2 regions of the Sodalis praecaptivus genome follow, and region 1 is predicted to be linked to the other one. Evidence: predicted binding sites of a transcription regulator. Region 1 holds the regulator's gene; the other holds the start of a gene.
The links. Region 1 encodes PurR, which represses purine synthesis genes. Its sites were predicted from a motif close to CANGCAAACGTTTGCNTG; they were not measured.

Region 1 (4,495 bases):
CGATCTGTTGCTGAATTTTTTCGATAGTCGTGGTCATTGTCTCGCTTCCTTAAGCCAGTGGCTGGCTTTTATTTATCATGCATCGGGTCTGACGTAATTCACTATTCTAACGATTCCGGGGGGAACATTTAAATGCTTTTTTCACGTTAGCCCCGCAGGCGGGCTTCAGCCGCCCCGGCCGTGATACAACGGGCACGAACGCCGGGTCTGCCCTTGCGGCGGCGCAGATTTGCGACTAGGGCGTTTAACGGGCTGTAAAACCGTTGCTTTTTACGGCTGCCCGCGCGCAAAAATGCCGCATCGCGCATGTTATTCACGTTTATTCACAATCTGTAGGAAAATACGGATGCATTAGAACCGCAAATAGCTTAAATTCAGCTGAGCCGTCATTTTCCCCCGACCTTGGGCCACAGAGGATAGCGTTTATCATGCGTTTATGCTTTACGCTTTTTGTGCTGCTGTTTACCCAGCTCTTTCTCAATCTCGCGCACGCCGCGCCGAATGCGGGAGTCAATGCCGATCAACGTAAATCGCAGGCCAGCGCGGCGAAAACCGATGACCGACGCAAGCGCAAGCCCGTTAAGCTGCAAAAAAAGACCCGCAGCACCGAGAGCGAGCATTTGGGTAATCCCAAGTTAAAATCCGCCGTGGTGAAACCCCGCAAGGCCGTCGCCACCAAAACGCCCCCCGCCGACACAGCGCCAACCGCCGGCAAAACCACCGCCGCAAAAACGCACGCCGCCGGGCAGCGGGCGAAAACGAAAAGCGTCACCAGCGATAAAACCGCCGCCGTGAAGGTGGGTAAAAGCCCCATTACGTCTTCCCGCCGCCAACGTGAAAATACGCGTCTGGCGCATAACCAGGCCGCCGGCAAAGGGCTGAAGAAAGCCTATGGACGCCATCGCGGCGGCGCGCAAGCCCGGACGACGGCCATGGCGGCAGACGCGCAGCCATTGCGCATGAGCGAAAGCCACAAGGTTCGCTACCAGCACGCCAAATTAACGGCGATGGCCAAACTGATGTCGCAGGTGGGCAAGCCCTATCGTTGGGGCGGTAAATCGCCGACCACCGGATTCGATTGCAGCGGGTTGATTTACTACGCCTATAAAGACTTAATCCGCGTGCCGCTGCCCCGTACCGCGAACGAAATGTACCACCTGCGGGATGCAGCGCCGGTGAAAAAGAGCGAGTTGGAAAGCGGCGATCTGGTCTTTTTCCGCATCCGCAACCGCGGCACGGCGGATCATGTCGGGGTTTATCTGGGCAATGGCCGTTTCATTCAGTCACCCCGCACCGGGCGTGACATCCGTATCAGCTACCTGAGCGAAGATTATTGGCAGGATCATTATGTCGGCGCCCGCCGCGTGATGACGCCCACCACCATTCGCTGACGGCCACGCGCGACAGCCTCTCCCCCTTGCCGTCGCAGCGTAGGTCCTAAGGGCCTTTTGACGTCCGCGCCAGTTCACCGTGCCGATCCGCGCGCCGTTCCTGGGCCGCAATTCGATCCAGCTCCCTAGAAGTGGTTTAAAGATGACAAAAAAAAGGGCCTGGAGCCCTTTTTACCGTCTGGGTGAAGTTTGGCGCGGCGCCAAACGCGATCAATTCAATACGGCGGTAAAGCTGAAGATAATAATGACCAACAGCGAAAAGACGGTAGTCGTTAACGACCAAGCAAAATCGCGGCTCATGATATTTCCTTTTAACGCTTCTGCGTCAGGTGGCTAAGTTAGTCGGTATTCGTTCTCTATCTTGCCATAACCGTGGCCAAAAAGCATGTCCCGCCGGCGGCTCAACGCATATAACGCTTTCACTTTCTCGACAAATCGAGGAAAATTGCCTTTTGTTGGCAGGCAAACGATTCACATAGCATTATCCCCTGCTGCCGAGGGATCCAGGAGTAGTTTAGAGATGGCAACCATAAAAGATGTAGCCAAACACGCGGGGGTATCAACGACTACGGTTTCCCATGTGATTAATAAAACCCGCTTCGTGGCGCCGGAGACCAAACGCGCCGTATGGGACGCCATCAAACAGCTCAGCTATTCCCCCAGCGCGGTGGCGCGCAGCCTGAAGGTCAACCGCACCAAATCCATCGGTCTGTTGGCCAGCACCAGCGAAGCCCCCTATTTCGCCGAGATAATTGAATCCATAGAGCATCACTGTTTTGCCAAAGGCTACACCCTTATCCTGTGCAATTCCCACAACGAAACATCGAAACAGCAGGCCTATTTGCAAATGCTGGCGCAAAAGCGGGTCGATGGGCTGTTGGTGATGTGCGCCGAATACCCCGAAGCCCTGTTGCGGCTATTGGAAGAATATCGCCATATTCCCATGGTGGTGATGGATTGGGGTGAGGTGCGCGGCGATTTTACCGATACTATCGTCGATAATGCCTTTGCCGGCGGTTATATGGCCACCCGCTATTTACTCGATCGCGGCCACCGGGATATTGGCGCCATTCCCGGCCAGCTGGCGCGCAATACCGGCGGCGGGCGCCACCGCGGTTATCTTCATGCGTTAAAAGAGGCCGATATTCTGCCCAACCAGGCCTGGATTGTTCAAGGTGATTTCGAGCCGGCTTCCGGTTATCGCGCCATGCAACATATTCTGGCCCAGTCCCACCGTCCCAGCGCGATATTTTGCGGCGGCGACGAGATGGCGATGGGCGCATTGTGCGCCATCCACGAGCATGGGCTGCGCGTACCGCAAGACATTTCACTGATAGGCTACGATAATGTCAGCCACTCGCGGTATTTCACCCCCGCGCTTACCACGGTGGATCAGCCCAAGGCCGTATTAGGGGAATCCGCGCTGACCATGCTGCTTGATAGGATCATCAGCAAGCGGGAAGCCGCGCAGACGATCGAGGTTCATCCCACCCTGGTGGAGCGCTGTTCGGTGGCCGATGGCCCCTACCGTAACCGCTAATCCAGTGCCGTCGATGGCTGAGGCCCCGTGTTTGCGGCGGCATTGGCCATTATGCACGGCGTTTTACGCGCTACCTGGCCGCGTCAATTTCCCCGCGACGCGGAAATGAATAATAACTCTTTAGGCGCACTAACTCTTTGAGGAGTGTAACTGTTTCCCAAAGTTATCATTAACTTAGGCTATTATTCCTATTGCTGTTTTTGGAGTTGTCTAAAGCCGGATGCAGGCTTATACTCAATTACGTTAACAATTATAACGAGTTGTTTATTCATTTTGCTTTAGGGACCTGATGTTTACTCATGCATGCTTTTTTCGTGCAAAGCAGCCGGTTTAACAACCATTCTGAGTTTCTATTCCTCTGTTAATTTGTCGTATCAGACACCACGGCTTACCGTGGATTCTTATAAAAGCTCGCAGGCAGCGCCTGGCTCTTCCTGACGAGGTATTTTTAGAAGAAAGGTGATGGAGAAGCTATGAGTTCCTCGTGTGTTGAAGACCTGAGCTTTCAGGATAACGCTTGGTATCGCATCGTCCATGAATTACTCGCTGAAGCCGACATTGAAATCAATGGATCCCGTCCATTCGATATTCGCGTCAACAACCCGGATTTTTTTAAGCGCGTACTACAGGACGGTTCACTGGGTTTAGGTGAAAGTTACATGGATGGCTGGTGGGATTGCGAACGGCTGGATATGTTTTTTCAGCGTGCGTTGCGCAGCGGACTGGAAAATAAGCTCCCCCATCATTTAAAAGATACCCTACGCGTCGCCGCGGCGCGCCTGACTAATCTCCAATCGCGCAAAAGGGCCTGGATCGTCGGTAAAGAACATTACGATTTAGGCAATGACCTCTTTTCGCTGATGCTCGATCCGTATATGCAATATTCCTGCGGTTATTGGCCTCATGCCGCCAGCCTTGAGCAGGCCCAGCAAAATAAACTGGAGATGATTTGCCAGAAACTGCAATTGCAGCCGGGGATGTCGCTATTGGATGTCGGTTGCGGCTGGGGCGGTCTGGCGAATTATGCGGCACAACATTATGGCGTTAAAGTCCACGGCGTCACTATCTCGGCCGAGCAGCAAAAGCTGGCGCAAACGCGCTGCGCAGGGCAAGATGTCACGATTTTGTTGCAGGATTATCGCGATTTAAATTTGCAATTCGATCGCATTGTCTCGGTAGGGATGTTCGAGCACGTGGGGCCGAAAAACTACCCAACCTATTTCGATGTGGTGGCCCGTAATCTGAAACCCGACGGTCTGTTTTTGCTGCACACCATCGGCGCGAACCGGACCGATATGAATGTGGATCCGTGGATTAACAGATATATCTTCCCGAACGGCTGCCTGCCGTCCGTACGGCATATTGCCGATGCCAGCGAGCCCCATTTCGTCATGGAAGACTGGCATAATTTCGGCGCGGATTATGATCGCACGCTCATGGCCTGGCATGAACGCTTCATCGCCGCCTGGCCGACGTTGCAGGGCAATTATTCCGAACGTTTTTACCGCATGTTTGTTTACTACTTACAGGCCTGCGCCGGCGCGTTCCGCGCCCGCAATATCCA
Region 2 (4,495 bases), 850 kb from region 1:
AAAGGCACCACCTGCCGGCTGCTGGAAGCCATCTTGCTGGCCAGCGGCATGCGGGTCGGGGTCTATAGTTCGCCGCATTTACTGCGCTACACCGAACGGGTGCGTATCCAGGGCGACGAATTGCCGGAAGCCGCCCATAGCGAGGCGATGGCGGTTATCGAAACCGGCCGCGGCGCTACCTCCCTCAGCTATTTCGAGTTCGGCACGCTCGCGGCGCTACAGCTATTCCGGCAAGCGTCGCTGGATGTGGTGATCCTGGAGGTCGGGCTGGGGGGACGGCTGGACGCCACCAATATCGTTGACGCCGACGTCGCCGTGATTACCTCCATTGCCCTCGATCATACCGATTGGCTGGGGCCGGATCGCGCCAGCATCGCGCGGGAAAAAGCCGGCATCTTCCGGCGCGGCAGGCCGGCGATTGTGGGTGAGCCCGATCGGCCGGCGACGCTCGACGCCGCCGCGGCCGATAGCGGCGCCGTCTTGTATGCCCGCGACCGCGATTGGTGGTGGCACCAGGACGGCCAGCACTGGCGCTGGTGGGACGGCTTGCGCGAGCTCACGGCGCTGCCGCTGCCTGCCATTCCCCTGGAAAATGCCGCCACCGCGGTGGCCGCCGTCGGCCGCCTGCCGTTCGCGGTGTCGGAGGCGGCGGTGCGCCAGGGGTTGCGCGAGGCCGCGCTGCCGGGACGTTTCCAGTGTATCGGCCGAGCGCCGCTAACGATACTGGACGTGGCGCACAATCCCCACGCCGCCGGCTACCTGGCCCGGCGTCTGGCGGCGCTGCCCCGCACCGGCAAGGTGCGGGCGGTGGTTGGCATGCTGGCGGATAAAGATATCGCCGGCACGCTCGCCTGTCTGCGCGGGCAGGTGGATGTCTGGTATTGCGCCTCCCTCGATGGGCCGCGCGCCGCCAGCGCCGCACAGCTGGCCGCCCATCTTGACAGCGACGCGCAACGGTTCGAGGATGTGCTAAGCGCCTGGCATCAGGCAATAGCGGACGCCGCGCCGGAGGATTGTGTGCTGGTTTTCGGCTCTTTCCATACCGTGGCACCGGTCATGGCGCTGGCTGATAGGGAGAAATATTGTGGCGAGTAAATTTCAGAACCGCCTGGTGGGGACCATTATCCTTGTCGCCCTCGGCGTCATTATTTTGCCCGGCCTGCTAGACGGTAAAAAGAAACACTATCAGGACGAGTTCGCCGCCATTCCGCTGGTGCCGAAGCCCGGCGACAGCGATGAGCTTGATGCAACGCCGCCGGCCAGCCAGCAACTGCCGAGCCAGCCGCCGGAAGGGGCGGGGGAGGCGGTAGAACAATCCAGCCGGCCGGCCAACAGCGGTCAGCCAGCGGCGCCGCTGCCTGATGCCGCCAGCGGTTCCCGCCAGCCGGAAACGCTGGCGCCGCCGGAGATGAAAACCACGCCGCCCGCGCCGGTTAAACCCGAGCCCAAACCGGTCGCGCGGCCTGAGAGCAAACCGCTAGCCAAACCGCAGGCGCCGAAGGTTGAGGCGCCCAAAACGCCGGCGCCGAAGCCCGACAATGGGCCGGCCGCCGAGCAGGCGCCGAAAGGGCAGGCGTGGGTGGTGCAGTTGGGCGCGCTGAAAAACGCCGATAAAGTGTCGGAGATTGTGGCTAAGCTGCGGCTGTCGGGCTACCGCGTTTATACCTCGCCGTCGGCGCCGGTTCAGGGGCAGATTACGCGGATATTTGTCGGCCCGGATGCATCCAAGGAAAAACTGCAATCCGCGCTCGGCGAATTGAATCAGTTGAGCGGCCTTAACGGCCAATTGCGGCCCTATAGCGTACGCTAGACTTTTGCCGTTCCTAATCGCGGGTGCGGCCCGATGCCTGCGACCGATATAAAGCGCTGCTCTGGCGCGGCAGGATGCTCAGCCTTCCACGGGGGGCGCTGGGCGTCTGGCCGGTGAATCGCTTCGCGCTATCTCATTGCGGCGATTGGCTTTTTTTAATCGCCGTTATTTATTTAAACGGGGGGGATAAATCCCCTACGCAAACGTTTTCTTTTTCTGTTAGAATTCGCCGCGAACCAGCTGACCGGGCGAATGATCAAGGGATGCATGCATGATCTGGGTTGATTACGTCATTATCGGCATCATTGTTTTTTCCGCTTTGGTGAGTCTGATTCGCGGGTTCGTGCGCGAGGCATTATCTTTAGTCACCTGGGCCTGTGCATTTTTTGTCGCCAGCCATTACTATAGTTACCTTGCGATATACTTCACCCGTTTTGAAGAGCAGATGGTACGCAACGGCATTGCGATTGCCCTGCTGTTCGTGGCGACCCTGATTGTTGGGGCGATCGTCAATTATGTGATTAGCTCACTGGTGGAGCGGACCGGTTTATCCGGCACCGACCGGGTCCTTGGCGTCTGCTTCGGCGCGCTGCGGGGCGTTCTAATCGTGTCGGCGGCGCTGTTCTTTCTTGACACCTTCACCGGTTTCTCCCACAGCCAGGAGTGGCAGCAGTCCCAGCTGATACCGCAGTTCAGCGGTATCATCAGATGGTTTTTTGACTATCTGCAAAGCACGTCGAGTTTCTTACCGAGGCAGTAGTTGTCCCGGTAACGCTGATGAGGAAATGACCACATGTGCGGTATTGTCGGAATCGCCGGTTTTATGCCGGTAAACCAGTCTATCTATGATGCATTAACGGTGCTGCAGCACCGTGGGCAGGATGCGGCAGGCATTGTTACCATCGATGCATTAAATTGCTTTCGCCTGCGTAAAGCCAATGGACTGGTTAAGGATGTTTTCGAGGCCCGGCATATGCAACGCTTGCAGGGCAATATGGGGGTGGGCCATGTCCGCTACCCGACCGCCGGCAGCTCCAGCGCCTCCGAGGCGCAGCCGTTTTACGTCAACTCCCCGTTCGGCATCACCCTGGCGCACAACGGTAACCTGACCAACGCCCACGAATTGCGTAAAAAGCTGTTTGAAAACGGGCGGCGCCATGTCAATACCACGTCCGACTCGGAAATTCTGCTTAACGTTTTCGCCGCTGAGCTGGATCGTTTCCCGGATTACCCGCTGGAAGCGGACAACATCTTCGCGGCGGTGGCGGCGACCCATCAGCAAATTCGCGGCGCCTACGCCTGCGTCGGCATGATAATCGGCCACGGCCTGTTTGCGTTTCGCGATCCCAACGGCATCCGCCCTCTGGTTATCGGTAAACGCACGCTGGCGGACGGGCGCAATGAGTATATCGTGGCCTCCGAAAGCGTGGCGCTGGATACGCTGGGCTTCGATTTCCTGCGCGACATCGCGCCGGGCGAGGCGGTGTACGTCACGGCAAAAGGGCAGCTGTTTACCCGGCAGTGCGCCGAGAACCCCCGGCACCATCCGTGCCTGTTCGAGTATGTCTATTTCGCCCGGCCTGATTCGTTCATCGATAAAATTTCGGTCTACAGCGCCCGCGTGCGCATGGGCCAGATGCTGGGCGAAAAAATCGCCCGCGAGTGGGAAGATCTCGATATCGATGTGGTGATCCCGATTCCAGAAACCTCCTGCGATATCGCGCTGGAGATCGCCCGCATCCTGAATAAGCCGTATCGTCAGGGATTTGTGAAAAACCGCTACGTCGGCCGCACCTTTATCATGCCCGGTCAGCAGGTTCGCCGGCAGTCGGTGCGCCGGAAGCTTAACGCCAACCGCGCCGAATTCCGCGACAAAAATGTGCTGTTGGTGGACGACTCCATCGTGCGCGGTACGACCTCGGAGCAAATCGTTGAAATGGCGCGCGAGGCGGGCGCCCGTCACGTTTACCTGGCTTCCGCCGCGCCGGAAATCCGCTTCCCGAACGTCTACGGCATCGATATGCCCAGCGCGTCAGAGCTCATTGCCCACGGTCGCGAGGTCGACGAAATCCGGCAGCTTATCGGCGCTGATGCGCTGATATTCCAGGATTTGGCCGATTTGGAACAGGCGGTGCGGGAAGATAATCCCGACGTGGAACAATTTGAATCCTCGGTCTTTAACGGTATTTACGTCACGCGTGACGTGGATCAGCGCTATCTTGATTATTTGGAGTCGCTGCGCAACGACGATTCCAAAGCTCTGCGCGCCCAGACCGAGGTCGAAAACCTGGAAATGCATAACGAAGGTTGATCGCTAGCGCGCGGGTGCAGTAGGCTGTGCCGCTGTACCCGCGCTTGACGGCAATTGGTCATCTCTACCCGGGCGGTCAAACGCGCCGGGTTTTTTTTTCGTCTTTCCTACTGGCGGGAGTTGAGGTATGAAACGTCTGATTGTTGGTATCAGCGGCGCCAGCGGCGCCGTGTATGGCGTCCGCCTGCTACAGGTGCTGAGCACGCTGCCGGAGATCGAAACCCATCTGGTCATGAGCCCGGCCGCGCGGCAAACCCTGGCGCTGGAGACGACTTATAGCCTGCGCGAAGTGCAGGCGCTGGCGGATGTGGTGCATGATTCCCGCGACATTGCCGCCAGCATCAGCTCTGGTTCATTCCAGACCCTCGGGATGG

Region 2: a site for PurR is predicted at 2,007-2,024, ahead of cvpA (colicin V production protein). Genes of this name have one in related genera too.

Annotation. Positions count from the first base shown of each region.
Region 1 covers NZ_CP006569.1:2,339,079-2,343,573, forward strand. The annotation lists gene SANT_RS10355 (Grx4 family monothiol glutaredoxin) at 1-37, opposite strand, end outside; gene SANT_RS10360 (C40 family peptidase) at 429-1,391, shown strand; gene SANT_RS24095 (YnhF family membrane protein) at 1,602-1,691, opposite strand; gene purR (HTH-type transcriptional repressor PurR) at 1,912-2,931, shown strand; gene cfa (cyclopropane fatty acyl phospholipid synthase) at 3,405-4,495, shown strand, end outside.
Region 2 covers NZ_CP006569.1:1,486,917-1,491,411, forward strand. The annotation lists gene folC (bifunctional tetrahydrofolate synthase/dihydrofolate synthase) at 1-1,095, shown strand, start outside; gene dedD (cell division protein DedD) at 1,085-1,810, shown strand; gene cvpA (colicin V production protein) at 2,082-2,570, shown strand; gene purF (amidophosphoribosyltransferase) at 2,604-4,121, shown strand; gene SANT_RS06660 (UbiX family flavin prenyltransferase) at 4,249-4,495, shown strand, end outside.